Linked DNA regions of Rhodopseudomonas sp. BAL398. The protein of the gene in region 2 interacts with the protein of the main gene of each other region in a pairwise test. Links are inferred from orthologs where the notes say so. Each region holds a gene or a part of one and is shown on either strand. Other genes may lie near its edges. The genes, in order: RBJ75_RS15000 and RBJ75_RS15560.

The links.
Region 1: the proteins of RBJ75_RS15560 (region 2) and RBJ75_RS15000 interact in binary tests that used the Escherichia coli proteins (3 or more experiments, as listed by UniProt). The link is inferred for Rhodopseudomonas sp. BAL398 from one-to-one orthologs.

The regions. Positions count from the first base shown.
Region 1 is NZ_CP133111.1:3,163,976-3,178,504, forward strand. The notes cover bases 6,116-9,102. They hold RBJ75_RS15000 (TonB-dependent siderophore receptor), read right to left. Parts: upstream 8,694-9,102; coding sequence 6,537-8,693; downstream 6,116-6,536. Other genes in these bases: RBJ75_RS14995 (PepSY-associated TM helix domain-containing protein), read right to left, coding at 6,116-6,463. Also shown: RBJ75_RS14965 (NAD(P)/FAD-dependent oxidoreductase), read left to right, coding at 1-798; RBJ75_RS14970 (DMT family transporter), read left to right, coding at 1,034-1,963; RBJ75_RS14975 (PilZ domain-containing protein), read right to left, coding at 1,971-2,657; RBJ75_RS14980 (DMT family transporter), read left to right, coding at 2,960-3,871; RBJ75_RS14985 (alpha/beta hydrolase family protein), read left to right, coding at 4,169-5,176; RBJ75_RS14990 (hypothetical protein), read right to left, coding at 5,196-5,393; more of RBJ75_RS14995, read right to left, coding at 5,390-6,115; RBJ75_RS15005 (AAA family ATPase), read left to right, coding at 9,354-10,604; RBJ75_RS15010 (DUF4276 family protein), read left to right, coding at 10,601-11,218; iron exporter MbfA, read right to left, coding at 11,229-12,200; RBJ75_RS15020 (methyl-accepting chemotaxis protein), read right to left, coding at 12,495-14,180; RBJ75_RS15025 (methyl-accepting chemotaxis protein), read right to left, coding at 14,372-14,529. UniProt on the Escherichia coli protein: Involved in the uptake of iron in complex with ferrichrome, a hydroxamate-type siderophore. Binds and transports ferrichrome-iron across the outer membrane.
Region 2 is NZ_CP133111.1:3,279,048-3,293,522, forward strand. What follows is about bases 1,602-4,534. They hold RBJ75_RS15560 (energy transducer TonB), read right to left. Parts: upstream 3,535-4,534; coding sequence 2,668-3,534; downstream 1,602-2,667. Other genes in these bases: RBJ75_RS15550 (alpha-D-ribose 1-methylphosphonate 5-triphosphate diphosphatase), read left to right, coding at 1,602-1,837; RBJ75_RS15555 (DUF1045 domain-containing protein), read left to right, coding at 1,961-2,656; exbD (TonB system transport protein ExbD), read right to left, coding at 3,531-3,968; exbB (tonB-system energizer ExbB), read right to left, coding at 3,973-4,534. Outside these bases: RBJ75_RS15545 (chloramphenicol acetyltransferase), read left to right, coding at 1-650; more of RBJ75_RS15550, read left to right, coding at 650-1,601; more of exbB, read right to left, coding at 4,535-4,773; heme utilization cystosolic carrier protein HutX, read right to left, coding at 4,805-5,320; RBJ75_RS15580 (antibiotic biosynthesis monooxygenase family protein), read right to left, coding at 5,358-5,693; RBJ75_RS15585 (TonB-dependent hemoglobin/transferrin/lactoferrin family receptor), read right to left, coding at 5,838-8,084; RBJ75_RS15590 (hemin uptake protein HemP), read left to right, coding at 8,493-8,663; RBJ75_RS15595 (hemin ABC transporter substrate-binding protein), read left to right, coding at 8,660-9,652; RBJ75_RS15600 (FecCD family ABC transporter permease), read left to right, coding at 9,649-10,746; RBJ75_RS15605 (heme ABC transporter ATP-binding protein), read left to right, coding at 10,743-11,537; RBJ75_RS15610 (phosphodiesterase), read right to left, coding at 11,549-12,367; RBJ75_RS15615 (phosphodiesterase), read right to left, coding at 12,364-13,188; RBJ75_RS15620 (ABC transporter substrate-binding protein), read right to left, coding at 13,265-14,475. UniProt on the Escherichia coli protein: Interacts with outer membrane receptor proteins that carry out high-affinity binding and energy dependent uptake into the periplasmic space of specific substrates such as cobalamin, and various iron compounds (such as iron dicitrate, enterochelin, aerobactin, etc.).

The DNA.
Region 1 (14,529 bases), 110 kb from region 2 along the record:
TATGAATACACTTTCATTCTCGACACCGAGCTGCGCCGCCGCAAGATCCGCGACCAGGTGCCGATGACCTTCATCACCCCGGAGCCCTATATCGGCCATCTCGGGCTCGACGGGGTCGGCGATACCAAGGGCCTGCTCGAAGGCGAGATGCGCCAGCACCATATCAAGTTCATGACCAACACCCGGGTCAAGCAGATCGAAGCCGGCAAGATGACGGTCGAGGAGATCGCCGAGGACGGCTCGATCAAGAAAACCACCGAGCTGCCGTTCGGCTATTCGATGCTGATCCCGGGCTTTCGCGGCATCGCGGCGTTGCGCGGGCTCGACGGGCTGGTCAATCCGCGCGGCTTCGTGCTGATCGACAAGCACCAGCGCAATCCGAAATACCAGAACGTATTCGCGGTCGGCGTCTGCGTGGCGATCCCGCCGATGGAGGCCACCCCGGTTCCCTGCGGCGTGCCGAAGACCGGCTTCATGATCGAATCGATGGTGACGGCGACGGCGCACAACATCAAGCAGCTGCTCGACGGCCAGCAGCCGACCCATCAGGCCACCTGGAACGCGGTCTGCCTGGCCGATTTCGGCGATTCCGGCGTCGCCTTCGTGGCGCAACCGCAATTGCCGCCGCGCAACGTCAATTGGTCGTCATCCGGGGTCTGGGTCCACAACGCCAAGATCGCCTTCGAGAAATATTTCATCCGCAAGATGCGCCGCGGCGAGAGCGACACCTTCTATGAAAAGGCGATGCTCGACATTCTCGGCATCGGCAAGCTGAAAAAGACCGAGAACGTCGGCTGAACGGGCCGGCGACATGGCGGGCGACCGGCAGCGCGGGCTCGCGGTCGGCCGCTGCCTGGCAACGAGTCCCGGCTAGAGCCATTCCCGTTCTGATAGATCAGAACCGGAATTCCAGATTGTTGTTTTGACGCGTTTTCTTCACGCGAACCGGTCCCCGCTTCGCTCGACGACGCTCCAAGGTTTGCAGCGGCGGCGGTTTCTGGCACAACTCCCGGCCCGTCTCCGTCACAGAAGCATGCCATTGCCCCACGCTCCGCGCCCGCGCTCGTCCTGGCTGTTCGATCAGCCCTATCTGCTGCTCAGCCTGACCTCGCTGTTCTGGGCCGGCAACGCCATTGTCGGCCGCGCCGCGGCCGGACAGATTCCGCCGGCGACGCTGTCAATGGCGCGCTGGGTCGGCGCCTTCCTGATCGTGCTGCCCTTCGCCTGGCAGCATCTGGACCGGGATTGGCCGGCGATCCGCCGCCACATCGGGCTGATGGTGACGCTGTCGCTGAGCGGCATCGCGATCTTCAACACGCTGCAATACACCGCGCTGGAACACACCATCGCGCTGAACATCCTGCTGCTGCAATCGGCCGGGCCGCTGTTCGTCGCGATCTGGTCGTTGATCCTGCTCAAGGTGCGGTTGACGCTGGCCCAGGCGCTCGGCATCGCGGTGTCGATGGTCGGCGTGATGGTGATCCTGCTCAAGGGCGACCTCACCGCGCTGGCTGGAATCGACATCAATGTCGGCGACATCATCTTCATCACCGCAATGGCGGTTTTCGGGTTCTATTCGGCGCTGTCGCAGAAACGGCCGCAGATCCACGGTCTGTCGTTCCTGGCTTTCACCTTCGGCTGCGGCGCGCTGTTGCTGACGCCGCTGCTGGTGTGGGAACTGTTGACGCGGCCGCTGGCGCAGATCAACGCCGCCAATCTCGGCTCGATCGCCTATGTGGCGGTGTTTCCTTCGGTGCTGGCCTATCTGTGCTTCAACCGCGGCATCGCGTTGATCGGCGCCAACCGCGCCGCGCCGTTCTTTCACCTGATCCCGGTGTTCGGCTCGGCGATGGCGATCGTCTTTCTCGGCGAACGCCCGCATCTGTATCACGCCGTCGGCTACGCGCTGGTGTTGGCCGGCGTCATCGTCGCGGCGCGCAAGCCGAAAACGCAGCCGCAATGACCACGCATCAGATCAGGAAGTAGTCCTCGCTATCCGGCTCGGAACGCGAACGCGCGGGCTTTGCGGCGGCCTCGGCGCGGCACGGCGGCGGGCGGGCGATACGCCGTTCGAGCTCGGCGCGGTGCTGCAGCTCGGTGAATTGCACCGCGAAGCCGTCGGGCAGATGCCTGACGACGCGGCCGACGCAGGACCCAACCGCCAGCGGCGTGCCGATCTCCGGCTGCACATCGGCCGACACCGCAACGCCCGACAGCGACATGTCGATCACGAAGCAGCTTCTCGTGCTGCCGTCGGAGAACGCCAGAATCGAATGCGGCACCGACGGGACGATGCGCGCCTGCGCCCGCACGTCGCGGATCGTCGGATCGCTCTGCTTCTTCTCCAGCCAGGTGAGCTGGTTGGAGATTTTCTCCCGCATCTTCCTGGTCATGTCGAGTTCGAGCAGGAACCCGCCCGCGATCGTATCGCTGATGTGGCCCTTCAGCTCGCCGAAATCGCCGAAATAGGACGCGATCGAATCGCCGATCCGGCCCACCACCGGCGCATCGACGATCATCCGGAACGGCGACACCCGGCTGGTCCGGCAGGCGAATGACCGCAATTTGCCTTGGGCATCATACCAGTTCGGCAGCGTGTAATTGCCGCCGACCGCGATGCTCACGGCTCTTTGCTTGAGAAACCTCTGCACCGACACGATGACAATCCTCTGGGGCACGGCGTGGCCCTCCGGGGCCACCGACGACACCATAATCCTCGTAGCTCTACGCGGTTTCACCACGTGTCGGGTTCCATCCGCATTGGTTATCGACGGCCTAACCGGCGAGCAATAATTGCGCCTGTCCGGGCGCGGGCTTACTTGCGACGTCGCCGGTCGCCATGCTTCGCCGAGCGGCGCGCCGCATGGCACCCTTCTGCGGCCGGACCTTGTTTGCGAATGGTTTTCAGGCACAACTGCGGCATTCTCCCGATCCCGCCGTTTCCGATGATTGTCCCGCATTGTCCCCTGCCTCCGCTCGGCTCTCCCCCCTCGGCTGGCTCGCCAACCAGCCCTATCTGCTGCTCAGCCTGACCTCGCTGTTCTGGGCCGGCAACATCGTGCTCGGCCGCTTTGTCGCCGGCCATGTGCCGCCGGTGACGCTGTCCTGCGTGCGCTGGATCGGCGCGATGCTGCTGCTGCTGCCGTTCGCCTGGCCGTATTTGCGCCGCGACTGGCCGGTGCTGCGGGCGCGGTGGCGGCTGATGCTGGTGCTGTCGGCGACCGGCTTTGCCATCAACAACGCGCTGGCCTATTGGGCGCTGCAATATACCGAGGCGCTGAACGCGCTGCTGATCCAGTCGTCGGGGCCGTTATTCGTGGCGCTGTGGTCGCTGGCGCTGTTCGGGGTGCGGCTGACCCCGATGCAGGGGGTCGGCATCACCGTGTCGCTGATCGGCGTGCTGACCATCATCCTGCGCGGCGACTTCGCGGCGCTGGCGCAGGTGCAGTTCAACCGCGGCGACCTGATGTTCGCCGCCTCGCTCTGCGCCTTCGGGCTGTATTCGGCCTTGATGCCGAAGCGCCCCGCCGGCCATCCGCTGTCGCTGATCGTGGTCGGCACCGGCGGCGGCGCGCTGATGCTGCTGCCCTTCGCCGCCTGGGAATTTGCCGCCGGGATCCGGCCGAGCGCCGACTGGCTGACCGCCGGCGTGCTCGCCTATGCGGTGATCTTCCCCTCGGTGCTCGCCTATATCTGCTTCAACCGCGGCATCGCGCTGGTCGGTCCGAACCGCGCCGCGCCGTTCTTCCATCTGGTGCCGGTGTTCGGCTCGGCGATGGCAATCGTCTTTCTGGGAGAAAAGCCGGAGCTGTTTCACCTTGCCGGCTATTTGTTGGTGGTCGCCGGGGTGGTGACCGCCGCCCGGCGGTGAGACGCGGCCGCGGTGTCACCCCAGAGTCTGACGGAAAGAGAAGCCAACAAAAATTGAACTTGATTGCGTCATTGCGAGCCGAGGACGGCGCATCGCGCCGTCCGACCGCGAAGCAATCCAGGGGCGTCAAGCACAGACTGGATTGCGTCGTCGCAACAGCTCCTCGCAATGACGGCCTTGAAGGCCTCATCTATTGATCCTTTTCGGTCAGACTCTCAGGCCCGCACCAGGAACGCGCGACATAATTCCGTCGTCGTTCGTCGATCAGCTCAGATTTGCAGGATGAGGGGCTGATTGATGCTTGGGAAGTGTTGGGCTTTCGTCGTCATCCTCTGTTGGTTCGGCTCAGGGGCCGAGGCCGCCGGCATTCAGTTGCTCGATTCCGACCCGCGGCTGTCGGGCGCCATTTGGTATCCGTGCAAGGCCGAACCGCAGCGCGTGGCGCTGGGTCGTCTGACCGTGCAATTCATCGACTCGGTTCAGGGCGTGAAAGACTGTCCGCTCACCGGCGAAAAATTGCCGCTGGTCATCGTCTCGCACGGTCGCGGCGGCTGGTTCGGGGGACACGACGACGTCGTGGACGCGCTGGTGGATGCCGGCTTTGTGGTCGCGGCCATCAATCACCCCGGCGACAATGGCAGCGATTCATCGCAGCGCGATAGCCTGACGGTGGCGGCATCGAGGCCGGCCGATATGGTGCGGCTGCTCGATTTCATGCTGAACGAGTGGAAAGACAGAGCGATCATCGATCCGGCTCGAATTGGCGTGTTCGGCTTCTCCCTGGGAGGCTATACCGGGCTGATCTTGGCTGGCGGCAATGCGGTTTTCCGCAGGATCACCCCGTTCTGTATTGAATCGAACAAGACTCGAGGCTGCGAGCAGATTCGCAGCGGCGACATTCCATCTGATCCGCCGCATGATCCGCGAATCCGGGCTGCCGTGATCGCCGACCCTGCCTCCAGCTTCCTCACCCGAGAAAGTCTGGCTGGCATCGAAATCCCGCTGCAAGTCTGGCGTTCCGAACTGGGCGGCGGCGGCGTCGATCCCGGGGGCACCGCCCGTGTCGCCAATAGCCTGCCCGGCCAGCCTGAGATTCACATCGTGCCGGCCGGTCACTATGCCTTTCTGCCGCCCTGCACGGCGCAGTTCGCCGCGAACCTGCCGCGGCTCTGTGTCGATCCGCCCGGCTTCGACAGGACGGCATTTCATCGCGACTTCGACGCGAGCATTGTCAGGTTCTTTCGCGAGCATCTCAGTCCGCCGCCAATGCAAGCGCCGCCAAGTCAGTCAGAAACCAACCATTGATTGTCTTTGCGACCAGGCGCTAACCGCCCGCGCGGCTGCGCAGCCACGCCCGGACGCAGATGGCCAGCGGCAGCGCCAAGGCGAACCAGGACAACACCCGGCCGACATCGCCGAGCAGCAACGCCGATAGCAATCCGAACAGCGACAGCGCGCCGATCACCAGCGGGGCGCCGTAGACGCGGCGCCAGCCGGGCGCTGGCCCAAGCCGCCCGGTCATCGCGACGGCACCAAGGAAGCCGGCTGCGGCGCGCCCGAGCGCTTGCGCCGCTTCGCCAGCCACAGATACAGCCCACTGCCGAGCACGATGATGGTCACGCCATCGAGCAGCGCCCAGATGATCTTCAACGGCATGCCGCCGTAATCGCCGAAATGCAGCGGCTGCGACACCAGCAGGGCCTTGAGATAGAGCGGCAAATCGATGACCGAGGTGACCGCGCCGGTCTCGCCGTCGAGCAGCACGGGCTTCAACAGCCGCGCCGTCAGCGCGTCGTCGCCGCGCATATAGACGCCGAAATGATGCGACGAGGTGAAGGGCGTGCCCGGAAAGGCGATGAAGCGCAGCTCCATGCCGGGCGCCGCGCGCATCGCGTTGGCCAGCACCAGATCCAGCGAGGCGAGATGCTGGGGCGGCGCGCCGCCCGAGGCCGCCACCATCGCGGCAAGCTCAGTGGATTTCCACTGCTGCAGCATCGGCTCGGCCAGCGTGTTGATAACACCGGTGCCGCCGACCATCAGTCCCCAGACCAATGTAACGATGCCCAGCAGATTGTGCCAGTCGAGCCAGACGATGCGGCGCGATTTTCCGTCGCGGATGGTGGCGAAGCTCAGCCTGCGGGTGAACGGCCAGTACAGCACCACGCCGGAGACGATCGCGATCAAGAATACAAATCCCATCGCGCCCATGAACAGCTTGCCGGGCTGGCCGAGATAGACGTCGGTATGCAGCTTCAGCAGCACCAGCATCGGGCCGGTGCCGGCGCGGCCGAGCGACTGGCCCGTATAGGCGTCGAACGTCGTCACCACCGCATCGTCCGGCGCGCCGTTCACCGCGTGGTTGGTGAACACGTTGACGATGCCCGGATCCTCATTGCTGGTGCCGATATATTGGATCACCTGCCCGGGATGGGCCTGCAGCGCGACACGGCCGATCGCCTCCATGCCGAGCTTCTTGGCGCCGGGCGGCGGCGCCTGATGCACCGGCGCATAGCCCAGCGCCTCGTCGATCTCGTGGTGAAAGATCAGCGGCAGACCGGTGATGCACAGCAGCAGCAGGAACAACGTCGACACCAGGCTGGTCCAGGTGTGGACCAGCGACCAGATCCGTGCGGTTCGGGCCTTCAGGGCCGCCTCCCCTTCGACGCTACCATTTGTAGCCGACGCTCGCGGTGACGCGGCGGCGGTCGCCGTAGAAGCAGGCCTCGGCCTGCGAACAGCTGGCGACATAGATTTCATCGGTCAGGTTGGTGACGTTGAGCGCCAGCCGCCAATTCTCGATCTCGTAGTGGATCGCGGCATCGCCCAGGGTGCGCGCCGGCACCACCAGCTTATTGGCGGTGTCGGCGAATGACGCGCCGACATAGCGCAACCCGCCGCCGAAGCCGAAGCCGCGCAGCGCGCCGTCCTGGAAGGTGTAGTCGGCCCAGCCCGACGCCAATTGCCTGGGCGTGCCCACCGGCCTGGTCCCGACCAGCGCCGGGTTGAGATCCTTGCTGACGAAGATGTTGTAGGTGGTGAAAGCGCCCGTCACCTTGAAGCCCGGCGCCAGATTGGCGACGGCTTCGAGCTCGAGACCACGCGAGGTGACCTCGCCGTTCTGGATCGACAGCAGCGGATTGAGCGGATTGGTGGTCAGCACGTTCTGACGCTTGAGGTCGAAATAGGCGACGCTGAAATGGCCGTTGAAGCCGTTGGGCTGATATTTGACGCCGATCTCGCTCTGCTGCCCGGTTTCCGGGCTTTCCAGCGCGGTGCCGTTGAGGCCGACCAACGGATTGTAGCTGGTCGCATAGGACACATAGGGCGCGACGCCGGAATCGAAATTGTAGATCAGGCCGGCGCGACCGCTGAACTTGCTGTCGTCGCGGGTCTGGCCGGTGCCGGCGTGGTTGTCATTGACGGTGTTGACCCAGTCGTTGCGCCCGCTCAGCACCAGGGTAAAGCGACCGAGCTTGATCTGGTCCTGCAGATAGAGGCCGATCTGCTTCTGGGTCAGCGTCACGTCGCGGAACGGACCGCTGGCCTCGGCGGTCGGCGTGTAGACCGGATTGACCAGGTTGATCGGCGTGCCGAAGCTGAATTTCTGCAGATCGTCGATATTGTAGTGCTTGAGATCGATGCCGAACAGCATGGTGTGGCTGAAGGCGCCGGTGGCGAAGCGATATTCCAGCTGGTTGTCGAGCGATGCCTGGGCGGCTTCGTTCTGGGCCAGGAAGTTGAACCGTGTCATGTTCGCCGCCGCGGCGGTGGTCGCATAGCCGAAGCCGTACAGGGTCGCATATTTGACGTCGACATGGGCGTAGCGGGCGTTCTGCCGGAACGTCAGACTGTCGGTCAGGTTGCGCTCGAACTGATAGCCGATCATCGCCTGGGTGCGATTGAAAGTGTCGAGGCTCGGCTCGCTGGTGAAGACGTCGGTCTTGATGCGGCCGAACGGCGCGTCGACTACGGTGCCGACATAGGGCAGGAAATTCTGGCCGCGGGTGTTGTTCTTGGAGGCCGAGGCCAGCAGCGTGAAGCTGGTGTCGGCATCCGGCCGCCAGGTCAGTGACGGCGCGATGAAGAAATTATTGTCCTGGGTATAGTCGGTCTGGGTGTCGCCGCCCTGGAACTGGCCGACCAACCGAGTGAACAGCTGGCCCTTGTCGGTCGCCATCGCCACCGGGCCGCCGATATCGAATCCGACATAGCGATTGCCGAAATTATTGACGCCGGCCTCGATGTAGCGGATCGGCTCGGCCGGCGGCATCTTGCTGACGGCGTTGATGATGCCGCTCGGGCTCGAGCCGCCATACAGGATCGCCGACGGGCCGCGCAGCACCTCGACGCGTTCGAGATTGAAGGGCTGCAGCTTCCACGTCGCATAGGACGTCGAAAACAATTGCAGCCCGTCGAGGAAGGTCGAATTGTCGTCGGACTTGAAGCCGCGGATCAAAAACCAGTCGTTGCGCACGTCATTGCCGAAAGTGCCGCCGACCACGCCGGGCGTATAGGCCAAGATCTGATCGAAGCTGCGCGGCTTCTGGTCGCGAATCTGCGCCGCGCCGATCACCGAGATCGACTGCGGCGTCTCGTTGATCGGGGTGTTGGTCTTGGTGCCGGCCATGCTCCGGGTAGCGGCATAACCATCGATCGGACCGCGCGGATCTTCGGCGGCGACGATGTCGCGGCTGGGCTGCGGCGCGCGGGGCGCCGTGACGCTGCGCGCCGGCTGAGCGCGACGCGGCTTGGGCGCGACCACCACCATCGCCGGCAGCGGCGTGGCGCCGGGCGCGGTCGAGGCGGCAGAGGACTGCGCCATCGCGGCCTGACCCGACAGACATCCGAGCGCCAACGCGCCCGACGCGGCAGTGATACGCAGCGCAGACAGATTCTTCAGCAAGACACGTCCCCCGATCGCCGTCGCATCGGCAAAGTGATGCGACCATTCCCTGACGCGGCGAGGGATAAGCGAGCGGCGGCGAGGCCGCCAATGGAATGCCTCTTAGAACGAGTCTCACAAGACAACCGGATTTTGCGCTTGAAATTCGCGAACCACGCGGCGACCGGCGCGTCAGGCGGCCATTCGCTCCCGAGCTGCGCGCGATGCGGCGCGGCCGGATCGACGAAACGCAACCTGAGGTGTTGGGCCGGCGCCAAGACCAGATGGTGCGCGCCAAAGGCCACACGGACATAAGCGCGATTCGGATTACCTTGGGCGATTGAATCCGGGATGCCATGCTCGAACCGGCGATTGCGTGATCCTCTCGCGGCGAGAAGCCCGAGCTGACCTCGTAGGATACGCGCTGAGGCAATCCAGCGCGTCCATCACTGCCACCTGTGGCAAACTCCGAAGCCGATTCCTCATTCTCAAAAATGGCAAATTCCAATCAATCCACTATACTCGCAGCCGCCAGAGTGGTGAAGTGCGCCACGAGATTAGATTCCATACTGAGACTGGACGAAGGTTCTAGGTGACTCCATGAATCAAATGCCGCTTGCTCAAACCGGCAAGCCGAAAAAAATGGCGCGAATCACTTATTTGAAGGTGGAAAACTTTCGCGCCCTGCGCAGGGTGGAGTTTAAGAATATAACGCCATTGACCGTCTTGCTTGGACCGAACGGTAGCGGTAAATCGACGGTGTTTGATGTGTTTGCATTCCTATCGGAATGCTTCGAGTCAGGCCTGCGACGCGCGTGGGATCGCCGAGGCAGGGCCAAAGAATTGAAAACACGCGGTTCTGATGGTCCGCTTGTTATCGAAATCAAGTATCGCGAGCCGGACTACCCATTGATCACATACCATCTCGCAGTTGATGAACGCAACGGGGCACCCGCTGTCGTCGAAGAGTGGCTTGAATGGAAGCGCGGAAGTCATGGGCGCCCCTTTCGATTCCTTGATTATCGAGAGGGCGTCGGAAAAGCCGTGAGCGGTGAATTGCCCGACATTGAAGACAAACGCATCGATATCCCGCTAAAATCGCCCGATTTGATCGCTGTTAATGCGCTCGGCCAATTTGCGGAACATCCGCGGGTGGCAGCTCTCCGTGAATTTATAACGGGATGGTATGTTTCATATTTTTCCGTGGACAATACACGAGGACAACCAGAAGCCGGACCGCAAGAACGGCTATCTCGCACAGGTGACAATCTTGCAAATGTTATCCAGTACTTATCCGACCAACATCCCGCGAGATTGAATGAGATATTTGGAGCGCTTCGGTCTCGCGTTCCGCGCATTGAAAAAGTTCTAGCTGAACCAATGCCAGATGGGCGACTGCTCCTTACTATAAAGGACGCGCCTTTTGACAATGCAATACTTGCGCGCTTCGCCTCCGACGGGACGCTGAAGATGCTCGCGTACCTCGTTTTGCTGTACGATCCATCGCCGCCTCCATTCATTGGAATTGAAGAGCCGGAGAATTTCCTCCACCCGCGCCTCCTCTATGGCTTAGCAGAGGAATGCCGTGCTGCGGCGGAGCGCGGACAACTACTCGTCACCACTCACTCGCCGTTCTTTTTGAATGCGCTGCGCCCGCAGGAGGTTCGCGTACTCTATCGAAATGAAGAGGGCTATACGCAGGCGCTTCTTGCGTCGGAGATTCCCGGAATTGAAGAATTCATGAGCGAGGGAGCGCTTCTTGGACATCTATGGCTGGAGGGGCACTTCGGGGCAGGAGACCCCCTAACGAACCAAGGCGCTCCGGTCCGACAGATCAAGAGCATCAAATGAAAGCGGGGCATTTGGAAATCTTGGTCGAAGAACCTTCAATGGAAGCATTTTTAGCCGAAATGCTTCCGCGATTGCTGGCGGGGCGAGCCACTTACACGATCCATGCCCATCAAGGAAAGAGTGATCTACTCAAGAAATTGGGCGACAGGCTAAGGGCATATGCGAAATGGCTGCCGGAATCTTCTCGCATAGTAGTCGTAATCGATCGCGATAATAGTGATTGCTTCGCACTAAAGGAGAAGATGGAACAGCTCGCTAAGGAAGCAAATTTGCTGACACGTAAAACGTCGGCGAATGGCAATTGGCGAGTTGTCAATCGACTGGCAATTGAGGAGCTGGAGGCTTGGTTCTTTGGTGAATGGAAAGCCGTTTGCACGTCATTCCCCAAGGTGTCCTCGACGATCCCAGCGCAGGCGCCATACAGGAATCCAGACGCAGTAACTGGTGGTACATGGGAAGCATTGGAAAGGGTCCTGGGGAATGCCGGTTACTTCCCAGGAGGATTGAGAAAACTGGAATTGGCGGTTGCTATTGGCAAGCACTTTGACCCGATGTCAGCAACGTCGCCAAGCTTCTTGACGTTCAGGGACGCTCTCGTAGAGTCTGTTTCATAGATGATTGAGATTAAGCCCCGCCGATCAAAATCCCGACCGCGAGCACGATGACGCCGCCGAGCACGATCTGAAACACCGCCTGCAGGAACGGCGTGTCCATGTATTTGGCGCGGATCCAGGCGATCGCCCACAATTCGAAGAACACCACGAAGCCGGCGATCGCGGTGGCGATCCAGAACGCATTGGCCCAGCTGTCCGGCACCAGATAGGGCAGCGTATGGCCGAGACCGCCGACCGTGGTCATCAACCCGCAGATGCCGCCGCGCAGCCAGGGCGAGCCGCGGCCGGTCATCGAGCCGTCATCGGACAGCGCCTCGGCGAAGCCCATGCTGATGCCGGCGCCGATCGAGGCGGCCAGACCAACCAGGAAGGTCTGCCAGTTCTGATGGGTGGCGAAGGCGGCGGCGAACAACGGCGCCAGCGTCGACACCGAGCCGTCCATCAAGCCGGCCAGGCCGGGCTGGACATATTGCAGCACGAACATGCGGCGGCGCGTCTTGTCCTCCTCGCCGCGGACACCAGCGGTGAGGATGGTCTCGGACAGCCGCGAGGCGAGATGCTCGTGGCCCTTTTCCATCTCGGCCAGATCGGTGAGCAGCTTGCGGACACCGACATCGGTGGTCTGCTCGGCGGACTTGACGTAGAACCGCTCGGCCTCGAACTCCATGGTCTCGGCTTCCTTGCGGATCCGATCCAGCGGCAGATTGCGGGTCAGCCAGATCGGCCGCCGCTTGATGAAGCCCTTGACGTCCTCGCGACGGATCGGCGGCAGGTTCGGCCCGAACCGCTGCTCATACATCCGCAGCAACATATGGCGATGGCCGGTTTCCTGATGCGCCATCTGGGTGAACAGCTTGGCCGAATCCGGATAGCGTTCCGACAGATCCTCGGCGAAGGCGTGATAGATCCGGCTGTCCTCCTCCTCGGAGGCGATTGCCACGGCGAGAATTTCGCGCTCGGTGAGATCGGAGAAAGCCTTCATTCGGCAGGATTCCAATAGATTAGAATTATTCTAACTCTTTAGGGCCTGGGGCGCGTGCTGTCAAAACGAAGCAATCCACTCTGTGCTTTGGCGCCCCTGGATTGCTTCGCGTTCGGACGGCGCGATGCGCCGTCCTCGGCTCGCAATGACGAAAACAAGTTTGATTTTATTAGCTTCTTTTTCAGTCAAACTCTTAAAGTGAATCCGGGCCCGGGCGCCGGCCGGCTTTGCCGGCGGACGCACAGGCCCGGAATGACTTTCGCGATGGAGCGCGGCCTATCGCTCGAAACCGCTCTACGCCGCCCGCACCTTGCCGAGGAAGTCGTCGACCGCGACGCGCAGCATGCCGGACTGGGTGTCGAGCTCGCGGGCGCTCGACAGCACCTGGGAGGCCGCGTCGCCGGTCGCCGTCGCGGCGGCGCTGACGCCGCCGATGTGGCTGTTGATCTCGCTGGAGCCGCTCGCCACCGACTGGATATTGCGGGCGATTTCGCGGGTCGCGGCGCCCTGCTCTTCCACCGCGCCGGAAATCGCCAGGGTGATTTCGCTCATCTGGGCGATGGTGGTGGTGATGCCGCCGATCGATTGCACCGCGTCGGAGGTCGAGGCCTGCATCGCCGAGACCTGGGAGGAGATTTCCTCGGTGGCTTTGGCGGTCTGGCTCGCCAGCGCCTTCACCTCGTTGGCGACCACCGCGAAGCCACGACCGGATTCGCCGGCGCGCGCCGCTTCGATGGTGGCGTTCAGCGCCAACAGGTTGGTCTGCGAGGCGATCGAATGGATCAGCTGCACCACCTCACCGATCTTCTCGGCGCCGATGGAGAGTTGCTTGACCGTGGCATTGGTCCGCTCGGCGTCGCCGACCGCGCGGCCGGCGATTTCCCGAGACTGCGTCACCTGGCGGGAGATCTCGCTCACCGAGCCCGACAATTCCTCGGCGGCGGCCGCGACCATGCCGACGGTGGCCGATGCGGTTTCCGACGCCGCGCCGACATAGGCGGCGCGCGAACTGGCGTCGCTCGCGGTCGCGGTCATCGACTGCGCGGTGGTCTGCATGTTCGCCGTCGCGGCCGCGACCGAGCGCACCACGCTATTGACGCTATTTTCGAAATCCCTGGCGATCCCTTCCATCATCGCGTGCCGCTCGGCGGCGGCGCGGGCCTGGGTCTCGGCCTCGACCTGTTCGAGACCCCGAATCCGGATCGCGTTGTCCTTGAACACCTGGACGGTGGCGGCCATTTCGCCAACCTCGTCGCCGCGCTCGATGCCTGGAATGTCCTCTTCCAGCTTGCCGTCCGCCAAGGCGCGCATCCGGGCGCCGAGCCGGCCGAGCGGAATGGTGATGCTGCGCGCGATCATGATGGCGACGACACCGGCGAACACCGCGATGGCGAAAATCGCAAGGCCGAGCGCGATCATGATCGGCTTGAGCTTGGCGTCGAGGTCGTCGAGATAAGCCCCGGTGCCGACGAACATGTTCCAGCCGGGAATCGCCATGGCATAGCCAAGCTTGCGGATCGGCTTCTTCTCACCCGGTTTCATGAATTCGTAGCTCAGCAAGACCTCGCCGTTGGCGGCGACGCCGTCGCGTAGCTCGCGTGATAGCGCCCGGCCGTTGGTCTGGACGTCGAGCCGATTGGTGCCGATCGCCTTGGGATCGGAATGGGCGATGGTGATCCCGTCCATCGTGTAGGCGAACAAATAGCCGGCGCCGTTGTCGAACGTCATGGAATTGGCGCGCTTGGCGAATTCGGCCACCGCGGTGGCCTTGTCAAGCTGCCCGGCATCGACCTGCTTTTGCAGCCCGATCGCCATGTTGCGCGCGACTTCGACGATCGTCTTGGTCTGCTCGATCCGCGCGTTCAGCATTTCCCGCTGCATCATCGACCCGGCGAGCAAGCCGGCGGCGCATAGGCCAACCAGCGTAACGCCAACCAGGATGCCAAGCTTCGGTGTGATCTTTAAATTGCTGAACTTCACGGTGATGTCTCCGACGACCGCAACTGGCGGACGCCGGCACGATAGCCGCAGAACCTTCTAGACTGTTTACTTTTGCGGTCAATTTTGACCACGAAAGCAACCGGTTGGGTAGGAAAGCGGGGCGCCGCTTTCCTGGCCTATCGTCACATCAATGTTGGCATGTACCTACATACCTCAATGCCGGGAATTGCTCAGGCGGCCCTCACCTTGCTGAGGAAGTCGTCGACGGCGCTGCGCAGCATGCTGGACTGATTGTCGAGCTCGCGGGCATTGTCCAGCACCTGCGAGGCGGCGGCGCCGGTGGCCTCGGCGGCGACGCTGACGCCGCCGATATGATCGCTGACCTCGC
Region 2 (14,475 bases):
CGACGACACCAACCATCGATCCCTCCGCGCGCCTGACCGATTCGACACTCGGGGCCTATTGCGAAGTCGGCGCGCGCACCTCGCTGCTGGAAGTGACGATGGGCAACTACTCCTATGTGGTCAATGACAGCCAGATCGCCTATGCGACGATCGGCAAGTTCTGCTCGATCGCCGCGATGACGCGGATCAACCCCGGCAATCATCCGATGCAGCGCGCCTCGCAGGCGCATTTCACCTATCGGGCCAGCGCGTATTTCGAGGGCGAGTGCGACGACGCGGCGTTCTTCGACTGGCGATGCCAGCATCACGTCCATATCGGCCACGACGTCTGGATCGGCCATGGGGCGATCGTGCTGCCCGGCCGCAATATCGCGACCGGCGCGGTGGTCGCCGCGGGCGCGATCGTCACCAAGGACGTGCCTGCCTATACGATCGTAGCCGGCAACCCGGCCCGAATCATTCGGCGGCGATTCTCCGAATCCACCGCCGATCGGCTCGCGGCGCTGGGCTGGTGGGACTGGGATCACGAGATTTTGCGGATGGCCTTGCCGGATTTTCGCGATCTGGCGGTCGAGGCGTTTCTCGATAAATATGCTGGCCGCCGGGAATTCGCCCGGACGCGGGTCCAGAACAAGCCTCAGGGGAACTGATGAGCGGATTTGATATTTCGGGCGGCAGGGTGCTGTATCGCAACCAGATCCGTGACCTGTCGGTGGCGGTCGCGGGCGGACAGGTGGCGGCGATCGATGCTGGCACGGGCCTCGGCCTAGCCGCACTCGATGCCGGCGACCTGCTGGTGCTGCCGGGCATCATCGACATTCACGGCGACGCCTTCGAGCGCCAGATGATGCCGCGGCCCGGGGTCGATTTTCCGATCGACGTGGCGCTGGCCGACAGCGACCGCCAGGCGATCGGCAACGGCATCACCACGGTCTTTCACGCCACCACCTGGTCATGGGAGCCCGGCCTGCGCAGCGGCGCCAATGCCGAGCGGCTGCTGAGCGCAATCGAGACCATGCGGCCGCACCTGGCCGCCGATACCCGCTTCCATCTGCGCCACGAGACCTACAATCTCAAAGCCGAAGCCACCATCAAGCAATGGATCGCCGCCGGGCGGATCGACCTGCTGGCGTTCAACGATCACACCGATCTGGCCAGCATGGAAAAGCCGGCCAAGCGCGCCCGCATGGTCGAGCGCAGCGGCGTCAGCCATGACGAATTCGACCGCATCGTTGCCGAGGTGTCGGCGCGTCACCATGAGGTGCCGGGCTCGGTGGCGCGGCTGGCCGAGGCGGCACGCGCCGCGCGGCTGACGATGCTGTCGCATGACGACGACACGCCGGAATTGCGCCAGGCGTTCCGCGCGCAGGGCGTCACCATCGCGGAATTTCCGGTCAATGAGGAGACCGCGCGCGAAGCCGCGCAAGGCGGCGACTTCATTGTGTTCGGCGCGCCCAATGTGGTGCGCGGCGGCAGCCATACCGGATGGACCAAGGCCAGCGACATGATCGCCAAGGGGCTGTGTTCGGTGCTGGCCTCCGACTATTACTATCCGGCGCCGCTGCTGGCGGCGTTCCGGCTGGCGGCCGATGGCGTGCTGGCGCTGCCGCAGGCCTGGGCGCTGGTGTCCGCCGGCCCGGCCGCGGCGACGGGCCTGACCGATCGCGGCGAAATTGCCGTGGGGCGACGCGCCGACATCGTGCTGGTCGACGACAGGGTCGCGCTGCGACCGCGCGTCATCGCGGTGATCAGCGGCGGAAGGCTGGTGCATTTGACCGACGCCGATCGGCTGGTCGGCACGCAAAGCGCGCGGCGCGCCGCATTGGCGAATGCGTGACGCAACGCTCAAGCGTTTTCGCGCGAAGTGGGGACCGCTTCGCGTTAAGACAACGCCTCAAAACAAGAAACGAGGATTCCGGTTCTGATTCTATCAGAACCGGAATTGCTCTAGTCTGGATCGATGTCGAAATATCCCCGTTACGCCATCTATTATGTGCCGGCCCAGGACGATGCGCTGTATCGCTTCGGCGCCGAGCTGCTCGGCTATGACGCCTTTGGCGGCGACAGCCTGCCGTTTCCCGACGGCGTGGTCGCACGCGTGCCCGATTGGCGCGAATTGACCCGGGAGCCGCGGGTCTACGGCTTCCACGCCACGTTGAAGCCGCCATTTTCGCTGCTGCCCGGCACCAGCGAAGCCGAATTGCGCGCGGCCTGCGCGACCTTCGCCGCCATGCCGCGTCCAATTCCGGCGATCGTGCCCGTGGTCGATGCGATCGACGGCTTCATGGCCGTGCTTCCGGCGGCGCCCTCGGATGCGCTCAAGACGCTGGCCCAGGCCTGCGTCGAAACCTTCGACGGTTTTCGTGCGCCGCTGAGCGCGCAGGACCGGGCACGACGCAAGCCGGAGGCTTTGACCGCAACCCAGCTCGATCATCTCGATCGCTGGGGATATCCTTATGTGATGGATGAATTCCGCTTCCACATGACGCTGACCGGCCGGTTGCCAGTGGAGCGCCGCGCCGCGCTGCTGGCACTGCTGCGGGAGCATTTTGCCGCGCTCGATCTGGCCGAACTGACGCTCGACCGCATCGGCCTGTTCCGTCAGGACAGCGCCACCACGCCGTTCCAGGTGATCGGCCACTTCGCGCTGCGCTGACGCGCGGCCAATTACCTGATCGCGAAGCGGATCGGGACGGTGAAGCTCACCGAGCCCTGCCGCATCTCCGCCGGGAATGACGGAAACGGCTGGGCCCGGCGCACCATCGCCAGCGTTTCGGCGTCGAGCGACGAATAGCCCGACGAGCCGACCAGCCTGGCGCCGAGCACCCGACCATTGCGACCGAGCGTGAAGCTCAATCGGACAGTGCCCTGCTGCCCCGCGGCCTTGGCGCCGGACGGATATTGCTTGTAGCGCTGCAGATGCGCGGCGACGCGCTGGTTAAAGGACGCCATCGCGGCAGCAGAGGCGCCCGCGGTCGGAGCCGAGGCCGCCCGTCCGCGCTGCTCGGCGCGCGGCGGCGCGCTGGTGCGCGGTGCCGGCGGTTGTCGCGACGGCGGTTTGACCTTCTGCTTCGGCCTTGGCTTTGGCATCTCGACCGGCTCGGCCTCGACCGGCTCGACCTTGGTGGGCTCCACTTTCGCGGGCTCGGTTTTGACGGGCTCGGGCGGGGGCGGCTGGACCTTCTGCTCCGGCGGCGCCTCGACCTCCGGTTTCTCCTGCACCGGCGTCGAGGGGATCTGTTCGGGCTCGACCGGCGGCGGCTTCACCGGCTCGGGCGGCGGCGCGGTGTCGTCGGCCTGCTGCATCTGCGGCCCCGGCGCGACGTCGAGCGGGGTCGGCGCTGGCGCCGACGATGAAGGCGCCAGATCGACCATGATCGCCGGAATCTCGACACCGGCTGCCTCTGGCTGCTGATACCAGGCCAGGCCAGAGGCGATCAGCCCGACATGAATCCCTACGATGGCCGCCGCGGAGGCCGTCCAGCGGATCAGCCCGGCATGATCGGGTCTGTCATGCAGCGTAAAGGCGTTCATTGCGGCGCGCTGCGTGCGTCGAGCCCGACCAGGGCGATCTTCAGATAGCCGGCGTCGCGTAGCAGGTTCATCACCTCCATCAGGTCGCCATAGCTCACCACCTTGTCGGCGCGCAGGAAGATCCGCTCGTCCTTGTTGCCCTTGGTGGCGGTCGCCAGCGTCTCACCGAGCGCGTCGCGCGTGGTGACGTCCTCCCCGACGGCGAGCGACAGATCCGGTTTCACCGTGACGAACACCGGCTGATCCGGCCGCTTTTGCGGCTGCGCGGCGCTGGCCGGCAGGTCGACGCCGATATCGACGGTGGCCAGCGGCGCCGCCACCATGAAGACGATCAGCAGCACCAGCATCACGTCGATGAACGGCGTGACGTTGATCTCATGGGCCTCGACCAGATCGTCGTCGCGGCCGGCCCCGCCGCCCAGCCTGATCGCCATCGCCCTACTCCGCCGCCCGCACGCGCCCGTGCTGCGGCCGGCTGCTTTCGCGGCTGACCAGCAGCAGCACCTGCGCAGAGGCGTCGCCCAGCAGCGCCCGATAGGCGCCGATCTGGCGCACCAGTACGTTGTAGATCACCACCGCCGGAATCGCCGCCACCAGACCCAAAGCGGTGGCGAGCAGCGCTTCGGCGATGCCGGGCGCCACCACCGCAAGATTCGTCGTATGCGCTTCCGAGATGCCGATGAAGGCGTTCATGATGCCCCACACCGTACCGAACAGGCCGACAAACGGCGCCACCGCGCCGATCGTCGCCAGAACGCCGGTGCCGCGCGCGATCCGCCGCGACATCGCAGCCTCCACCCGCTCCAGCCGCAACGCCACGCGCTGCTTGAAATCATCGTCAAGCTGCCAGGCGGACAGGGTGGCCTCGCGCGCCGCCGATTGCACCAATTGCGCCACCGCGTCGCGCGCCTCGCCGCTGTTATCGGCAACCTGCGCCAGCGTGGTGTCGGTTTCCAGCAGCGTCAGCCGCTGCCGTGCTTGCCTGGTGGCGCGGCGCAATTCGATCGATTTCGACAGCCACACCGTCCAGGTCGCCAGCGACGCCACCGCCAGCCCGACCATCACCGCGCGCACCACGATGTCGGCGCCGACGAACATCCCCCAGGGCGACAGGTTGTGCGGCAGCAGCGCGGCGTCGACCGCCGCCTGACTGGCGCCCGGCAGCGCGACGACACAGAGGGCGATCGCACCGCCGGTGAGGAAACGACAAAAGCGGCGATCGATACGGGGTGATTGCATGATTTACTCGTGAGCGCTGTTGCGCGGTTGACTAGACGGTTACCGGCTGACTGATCTTATCCGCCAGCGCGTTGAAGCGCGCGAGCTGATCGCCGCGCAAGGCATGGGCCTCGTCGCGGCCGACGAACACTTTGAACATGATGCCGCCATCGACGTTGAGAAACGCGATGAAGGCGGTGGCCTTGCCCATGAACGGCCGCTCGATGAACGCCACCGCGGCGCAACGCTCGTGCCGCAAATGACCATGCAGCCCCTTGGGCTGCATCAGGTTGAAATAGCCACGGCCGATTTCGCCGGGCGGGATCGCGCCGGTGAATTCGAAGATCGCGTCATCGGTGTGGACGATCAACGTCACCTCGCCCCATTGCGCGATGTCCTGCATCGCCGCCGCGAAGGAAGCGCCGGCGGCGAAGCGGGCCATGCCGGAAGGCAGCGCCTCGAGCACCGCGCGGGGCGAGACCTTGCGCTGCCGCGCCACGTCCTCAATCACCGCGTCGGCGTGATCGGCCATGTAGCTCTTCAGATCGGCAGACTCGGTACTCGGCATCGCGGGCTCCTCAGGGTTGGTGATCGCGCCGCTGCGCTCAGGCCGCGGCGCTGGATTTGCGTTCGGACTGGATCACCTCGAAGCCTTCGAATCGCGGATGCCCGAGATAGAGGCTGGGGCCGCGATCATTGCCGGCGCGGGCATGGGAGCGGCGAAACTGCTCGGACTGGGTCCAGGCTTCGAATGCGGCCTTGTCGACCCAGGTCGTGTGGGTCGAATACAGCGTGTGATCCTCGGCCACCGGACCCTTGAGCAGATGGAATTCGACAAAGCCCGGCACCTGATCGAGATAGGATTCCCGTGTCGCCCAGATCTTCTCGAATGCCGGCTCCGAGCCCGTCTTCACCTGAAACCGATTCATCGCGATGAACATCTGACTTCTCCCCCTGATCGACCTGCAAGATTGCCTGTTGAAACAACTAATCGCCTGAACCTCGATCGATCCGACGACGCGCGATCCGCGCCGGGGCATCGGCGCGGATCATCATCGGCAACATCGAGATTATATTCGTCGAAATTATGCTCCTCCAAAGTGAACCTTGACCCCGCCCTTGTAGACGATCCCCGGACCCGGACTGCTGAACAGAACGTCGTTCTGCGTGGTGCCGTCGGTCGACGAACCCGGGATCGCATAGGGCCGATAATACTGGTTGAGCAGATTATCGACCGAGAAATTCAGCGTAACGTCGCTGGTCGGCCGGTACGCTACCTGGAGGTTGACCAGGTCATACGACGTCGACGGCAGATAGCCGACCGGCAGATCGGTGTTGGCGGCGACCGACGACCATTGCGCCGAGATCGTCAGCTTGCGCTCGAGCAGCCGAAGCCCCGCCGTGGTGGTGATCTTGCGCGGCTGCACGCTGGCCAGCGCCACGCCGGTCACGGTGTTCTTGCCCTGCTGCAACTGGCCGGCGACGCCGAGGAACCAGGGACCGGCATCGTACATCGTCTCGGCCTCAAAACCCTCGATCCTGGCGTGCGGCGTGTTCTGATACTGGTAGTATTGGCTGAAGGCGCCGAACATCGTTGCCGTCGGCGTCGAGGCGACCAGATCGATATAGTCGTCGACGTCGTTGCGGAACACGTTGAACTTGGCGCGGAAACTGTCGCCCGCGGTGAACACGCTGTCATATTTCAGATTGATGCCGATTTCCTTGGTCTTGCCGACCTCCGGCCGCAGCGCGGCGTTGGGCAGGAAACAGAACAGGCCGGTGCTGCCGTCGGGGCAGGTGAAGAAGGCCGGGCCGCCGCCGGTGGCATGGGCGCCGGCGATCAAGGTCTCGGTGATCGACGGCGCACGATAGCCTTCGGCATAGCTGACATAGGGCGTGAACCCGGTGACCGGCGTCACGCCGACGGTGATCTTCGGCGACAGCCGGTCGCCGCTCGCCGTGGTCGTGCCCGAATCGAGTTCGTAATGGTCGTAACGCACCGCGCTGACCACTTCGAGCCAGCTGGCATAATTGTTCTTCAATTGCACGAAGCCGCCCGACACCGTGCGCTGGCCGCTCGGCGTGGTGATGTTGGAATTGCCGCGCTGGTCGCTGGTCCTGACATCGTCCTGGAACGCGTCGACCCCATAGGTCAGCGCGTTGCGCCAATCGCCGAAATTGAAGCGCGAGGTGTTGTTGACGTCGAAACCGATGGTGTCGATCACATAGCCGCGGGTGTCGCCGACGCAGCCGGAGATATTGTTGCCGGCGCTGCCGGGGCCGCACAGCGCCGCGCCGCTCGTGGAATAATGATAGGTCTTGGTCTGGTCGTTGTCGGTGCGGTTGCCGTAGACGCTGGCATTCCAGTTGAACAGCATGTCGTCGGGCTTGTAATATTTCCAGCTCAGCGTGCCGGTGTAATTCTTGGCGTCCGAATCATAGACCGAAGAGCCTTGATTGAGCGCGCGCTGCGCGGCGGTCAGCACCGGCCCGCGATTGAACTGGCCGACCGTGTATTGATAATCCTGGAACAGGCCGCCGAATTTGATCTCATGGCCATCGGCCGGGCGCACCGTCAGCTTCAGCAAGCCGGCGGCGATGTCATTGCCGGTGTTGCCGATCTCGGTGCCGTCGCCGTCCTTGTAATTGCCCTGGGTGCGATAGACCGCGCCGCCGAACACGTCGAAGGTCGGGTCGACCCGGACGCCGCCGAACACCGAGCCGAGGCCGCGATCATTATTGCTGCCATAGGAGCCGGTCATGTCGACGCCCCAGCGCTCGCCGGGCCGCAATACGTCGTCGATGTCCTTGGTGCGGAACGAGACCACACCGCCGATCGCGCCGGAGCCGTAGATATTCGCGGTCGGGCCGCGCACCACGTCGACGCCGCCGATCAGTTCCGGATCGAGGAAGAATGAGCCATTGGCGTTATGGCCGCTGCGCTGATAATTCTGCCGCGCGCCGTCGACCACAACGGCGACCCGTCCGTAATCCTGCAGGCCGCGGATATTGATGGCAGTGGCCGGATCGTCGCCGCGGTCCTGGAACGAGACGCCGGGCACGCTCTGGAAAATGTCGGCCAGCCGGTTCGGCTGCCGCCCCTGGATCTGCTCCAGCGTCACCACGCTGACCGGCGCCAGCGCGTCGATTGCGCGCTCCTCGGTCTTGGTGACCGCGACCGTGATCACATCGAGCGATTGCGTGATCGGCGCGCCGACCTGTGCATAGGCTTGTTCGAAAGATTGCGCATGCGCAGGCCCCACCGGCAATCCCAATGACAGGATCGATACAGACAACAACAGCGCGGACGCGCGCGCATTCAACCCCAACATGACAGCCCCAGTCCCCGTTTTGCTTGATGCGGCTGGCGTGCATGGCCCCGAAGGGCAGCTGGCTGGCTGTGAGATCCCGCTGGCAGTTGCCAACGTCTCGCAAATCTTGGTATCGGCGCACCTTGGGTGGGTCAACCTCCGTCGATCCAGATTAAAGCGATTGTAAACTGGCGCCTCGGCTCGACACGAACGGCAGCAACGGGCGGTCGGCGCAACTGATCATCGACGGCCCACGTCGGCATCCCGCAATGACAGGCCGCCGCCCGGGACCTGGTACCCGCTGTTTATATCGATTGTAAAAACGATCGCGTCCGGATTGCCTATACTGCGCTGAACTATCTAGATCAGGATCGCAACACATCCGGGGCGCTATTTATAATGACGACAGATTTTTCAGATGACCAAGCAATGCCGGCGTCGCCGGCGGCAATCTCCCCCGAACGCCTGGTCAATGTCAGCGGCAACCGGATCGACAGCCGCAATCTGTTCTCGACCGAGCGCGAAATCATCATCGCGCATGGCGACGATACTTACCGGCTGCGCCTCACCTCCCAGAACAAGCTGATACTGACCAAATGACCCGCTCGGCTCCCCGCTATCACCCTCGTCATAGCCGTCGCGCCCGATTTGCTGCGCCAGTCGCCGCGATACTTTGCTGCCTCACCTTGCCCGGCGCCAGCCTCGCCGGCGCGCTCGTGGTCCACGACGCCCGCGGCCGCGACGTCGCGATCGAGAATCCGTCGCGGACGGTTTCGATCGGCGGCGCCATCACCGAGATTCTCTATGATCTCGGGCTCGAGAAGCGGATCGTCGGCGTCGACACCACCAGCACATTTCCGGCCGCCGCGCTCGGCGACAAACCCGGCGTCGGCTATCTGCGGCAATTGTCGCCGGAAGGCGTGGTCGGCCTCAACCCGACGCTGATCCTGGCGATGCAGGGCGCCGGCCCGCCGGAAACCATGGCGATCCTCGACGCCGCGAAGATCCCGCTGGTGCTGGTGCCGGAGACATTTTCCGAACAGGGCCTGCTCGACAAGATCGATCTGGTCGGCCGCGCGATGGGCGCCGATGCCGGCGCGGCCTGCCTGGGCGCCGCGGTGACCAGCGATCTTGCGCAATTGCGGGAACTACGCGCGAAGGTGACCAAGCCGGTGCGGGTGATGTTCGTGATGTCGCTGGTCAATGGCCGGGCGATGGTGGCCGGCCGCCACACCGCGGCCGACGAGATCATACGGATGTCCGGCGCCGTCAATGCGATCGACGGCTATGACGGCTACAAGATGATCAATGACGAGGCGATCGTCGCGGCGAAGCCCGACTGGGTGCTGTCGATCGAGCGCGGCAAGGAGTCGCTGGCCGCCGAGGCGATCTACCAGCACCCGGCCTTCGCGATGACCAAGGTCGCGAGCGACAAGACATTCGTCGCGATGGACGGGTTGTACCTGCTCGGCTTCGGCCCGCGGACGGCGGCGGCGGCGCGCGACGTCGCGATCCGGCTCTATCCACAGCTTGCAACCGAGGCCGACCGCTTCAAATCCGCCGTGCTGGCGGCGAACTGCCGGCAATGAGCGCGATCGAGGCCGGATCGCGCGACCGGGTTCATCGCCGGTGGCGCGCTGCGCGGCCGTCGTCGATGCTGATCATCGGCGCGCTGTCGGCGGCGTTGCTCGGCAGCGTGATCGTCGCCCTGACGGTCGGCGCCGCCGGGATCCCGCTGGCGCGATTGCCGGCCGCGCTCGGCCTTGCGGCTCATGGCGATAGCGCCGCCGTGCTGGCGCGCGATCAATTGGTGCTGTGGTCGATCCGGATTCCACGCATCGTCGCGGCCGGCATGGTGGGCAGCCTGCTGGCGGTCGCCGGCGCCTTGATGCAGGGCCTGTTCCGCAATCCGCTCGCCGATCCGGCGCTGGTCGGCGTCGCCAGCGGCGGCGCCTTCGCGGCGGCGGCATCGATCGTGGTGATGGACAGCGCGCTCGTCGTCCATCTGCGCTTCATGCAGAATGAGTTGCTGCCGATCGCGGCCTTTGCCGGCTCGCTGCTGACCACCATGGTGCTGTACTGGATCGCCAGCCGCGCGGGCCGCACCTCGATCGCGCTGTTCCTGCTGGCGGGACTTGCGATCGCCGCGATCGCCAATGCGGGAATCGGCATGCTGGTGTTCGTCGCCGACGACCGTCAGCTGCGCGACATCACTTTCTGGATGCTGGGCTCGCTGAGCGGCGCGACCTGGGCCAAGACCACGACCATCGCGCCGGTGCTGGCGATCGCCCTGCTGGTCTGCGCGATGATCGCGCGGCGGCTCGATCTGCTGGTGCTTGGCGAATCCGAAGCGTTTCACAGCGGCGTCGATGTCGAGCGGCTGAAACGGATCGCGATCGTGCTGGTCTCGGCGATGACCGGCGTCGCGGTGTCGATCTGCGGCGTCATCGGCTTCATCGGCATCATCACCCCGCATCTGTTGCGGCTGCTGATCGGCCCGTCGCACCGGCTGCTGCTGCCGGCCTCGGCCTTTGTCGGCGCGATCCTGCTGATCGGCGCCGATACGCTGGCGCGAACCATCGTGGCGCCGGCCGAAATGCCGATCGGGATTCTGACCGCGGCAATCGGCGCGCCGTTCTTTCTGGCGATGCTGCTGCGGCAGCGCGGGCTGATCGGGCTGTGAGCGCGGTACTGCAGGCCGAGGCGGTGTCATTCGCGATCGGCGGCGCGACGCTGGTCGACCGCGTCGATCTGCGGATCGAAAGCGGCGAGATCGTCGCCATCGCCGGACCGAACGGCGCCGGCAAATCAACCCTGCTGCGGCTGTTGTCCGGCGATCTGCGCGCCAGCCACGGCGCGATCAGGCTGCACGGCCACGATCTGTACGACTACGCGCCGCGCGAGCTGGCGCTCCGCCGCGCGATGCTGTCGCAGCACGTCAATGTCAGCTTTCCTTTCACCGTCGAGGAGATCGTCGCGATGGGCGCCGGCGATCGCGACGGGCCGGCGGCACAACCGCTGATCGAGGCGGCATTGCACGAAGTCGGACTGGCCGATTTTCGCCGCCGCAAACTGCCGACGCTGTCGGGCGGCGAGCAGCAGCGCGCGCATTTCGCCCGCGTGCTGGTGCAACTGGCTTGCGGCGAGGCCGAGCACGGCCCGGCGCTGCTGCTGCTCGACGAGCCGACCTCGAGTCTCGACCTGCGGCATCAGATCGATCTGGTCGAGACCGCGCGCCGCCGCGCCCAAAACGGCACCGCGGTGATCGCGATCCTGCACGATCTCAATCTGGCGATGCGCTTCGCCGACCGCATCGTGCTATTGCACCACGGCGCGCTGGCCGGCGACGGCCCTCCGCGCGACACCGTCACCGCCGATATGGTGCGGCGGGTGTTCGAGGTCGACGCCGCTATCCAATTCACCGACGCCGGCGTGCCTTTCATGCTGCCGCAGACGATGCGGCCAAGCGGCTGATGCCAGGCGAATCAGGCCTGGTTCAGCGCCGCCTGGTCCTGCAGCGAGAACGCTGGACCGTCATACAGGAACGAGCACTGGTGAATCACGATGCGGTCGCCGCTCACGGTGACGTGGGAATAATCCGGCGGCTCGTGCGAGCCGGGGATATAGCCCTCGGCCTCGAGATCGAACGCCACCTGATGCGCCAGCGCGCGCTGGATGTGAAACGGAATGCCGCGCCAGGCGCCGGCGATCGGGCGGTGCAGATGGCCCATGAACAGATAATCGGGCTTGCGCGTTCGCGCGATCACCTCCCATTCGGCCTGCGGATTGGTGAGCCTGATCGTATCCATATAGCGCAGCCCGGTATCGAACGGCGGATGATGCTGGAACAGCAGCAATGGACGATCCGCCGGCGCGGAAGCGAGCGCGTGCTCGAGGAAGGCCAGTCGCGCCTCGCACAATAGGCCCGCATGGTTCGGCGCTTCCTCGTCCAGCGTATCGAGCGTGACGATGGTCGCGGCATCGAACACCTGGACGCATTGCACGAAGCCGGCAGCGTCGCGCGCGACGCCGGGAAAGTGCCGGCTGAACAGATCACGGCGATCGTGATTGCCCATCATCAGGATGCTCGGTGCTTCCAGCCGTCCCAGCACGGTGGCGAGCTGGCCATAGGCGGCGTCCTCGCCCCAATGCGCCAGATCGCCGGTGACGATGACAAAAGCGATGTCGGGATGGCTGGCGTTGATCTTCTCAACAGCGGCAGCGAGCCGCTCGGCCGGGTCGAGCCCGTAGATCTTGCGGCCGGGCGGCACGAAATGGGTATCGGTCAGGATCACGAAGTTCATCGCGCCATGGTCTCCCGGTCCCAGGCCTTGTAGTCGGGCGAGCCTTCGACCCGGATCGCGCCGGTGTAGCCGAACTCGACCATATGCACCGTGACATAGTCCGGCTCGAAGAACGCCACTCCGTAGGATTCCGGCAGATCGGATGCGCTCAGCATCGCGGTCTCGGCAAACAGTGGATAGCTCGCATGATTGGTGCCGCGCAGCGACGACACCGGCACGCCCGCGACCGAGCCGGCCAGCGGCAGATGGCAATGTCCGAAAAAAATGTGCAGGATCTTGTCGCGATGGCGGCCGACGATGGCGCGAAACGCCACGTCGTCGCGCAACCGGATCTGATCCAGCGGTCCCAGGTGGATCGGCATCGGATTGTGATGCATGAACAGCAGGAACGGGCCGTCATGTTCGGCCAGCCGTTGTTCCAGCCATGCCTGCCGCGCCGCGCAATAATGACCCGCATGGGTGCCGGGCTGCGCCGTATCGAGCAACAGACAGCGGCCGGCGCTGGTGTCATGCACGCCCTGGACGTGGCCATCCGGCGCGGCCAATTCGGGAAACACCTCAAGAAAGGCGGCGCGGTTATCGTGATTGCCGATGCACAGCCGGGTCGCGAGCGGAACGGTTGCGAGCCGCGCCTTCAGCCAGCGATAATCTTCGACATCGCCCCAGTCCGACAGGTCGCCGGTGATCACCATCAATTCGGCGTCCGCATGATCCTTGATGGCGTGATGCAATGCGCGTTCGAAATTGGCGCGCGGGTCGCGGCCGCCGATCGTGGCGCCCGGCGTGGTCAGATGGATATCGCTGAGATGGATGAGCTTCATCTTGGTCCTTGCATGAGCGGCCGCGGAGCGCTGCTGCGCTCCGCGGTGGTGATCGTTCCGTGGCGACTGAGGCGCGTTAGTGCGCCGCACCGGCGGTCTGCGGCAGCAGCTTTTGAACGTCGGACGCCATGTCGGCGAGCACGGCTTCCGGCTCCTTGGCGCGGGCGCCGGAGACGATGCTGTTGAGATGGTCCTTGAGCACGTCGGTGATCTTCAGACCGTTCTGGCCGGGGAAGGCATACCATTTGGTCAGCAGCGGCAGCTGGCTGACGGCGGTGTAGTTGTTCGGGTTCTTGACGTAGAAATCCTTGAGATAGACCTCGTTCGCGAGTTTGTTCGGCGGCATGTAGCCGGTGGTCTGGGCCACGATCGCCGCGCCTTTCGGGCCGGTCCAGAACTTCACCACTTCCCAGGCCGCGTCGCGCTTGGCCTTGTCCTTGGCGAGGATCATCATCACATTGCCGCCGGCCGGCAGCCGGCCATTGGGCGAGACCACATCCGGGAAGGGCAGAGTCTTCAGTTCGAACTTGCCGCCGATCATCTCGGTGGTCTTGTGCAGGTCCGAGGTCGAGGTGATGTGGAAGCCGGTATGGCCAGCGGCGAAGGTCGCCCGCATCGACGGCTGGTCGAGATTCGGCATGCCGCCTTCGGTCACCAGCTTCGCCAGCATGTTGATGGCAAATTTGCCCTCGGGGCCGTCGAACGCCACCTTGGTCTCGTCGGCATTGAGCATGGTGCCGCCGCGCGCGAACACCGGGGCCTGCCACAGCCAGTTGCCGGTGATGTCCCACGCATAGGTGACGCCGTTCATGTCGGGACCGAGCGCCTTGATCTTCTTGGCCATCGCGATCAGCCCGTCCCAGGTCTTGGGCAGATTCGCCGGATCGCCACCGACCTTCTTCACCAGATCGACATTGACGTAGACTATCGGCAGCGAGATCGCGAAGGGCAGCGCGTAGACCTTGCCGCTGGCGGTGCCGATATCGAACATCGCCTGATGGAAGCCCTGCTTGTCGAAATCCTTCTCGGCGGCGATATAGCCATCGAGCGGCGCCGGAATGTTCTTGTCGACCAGCACGCGGACGCGATTGAGGCCTTGGAAGGTGATATCGGGCATCTGGCCCGTCACCGCCTCGCGCAGCACCTTCTGCGAGGCGTCCTCGTAGGAATCATAGGCAGAGCGCATCGTCACCTTGATCTCGGGATGGACCTTGGCGAATTCCGCGGCGATCTGCTTGTGGGTTTCGGTGAACAGCTCCGCATAGGGATACTGGATCACGATCTCGG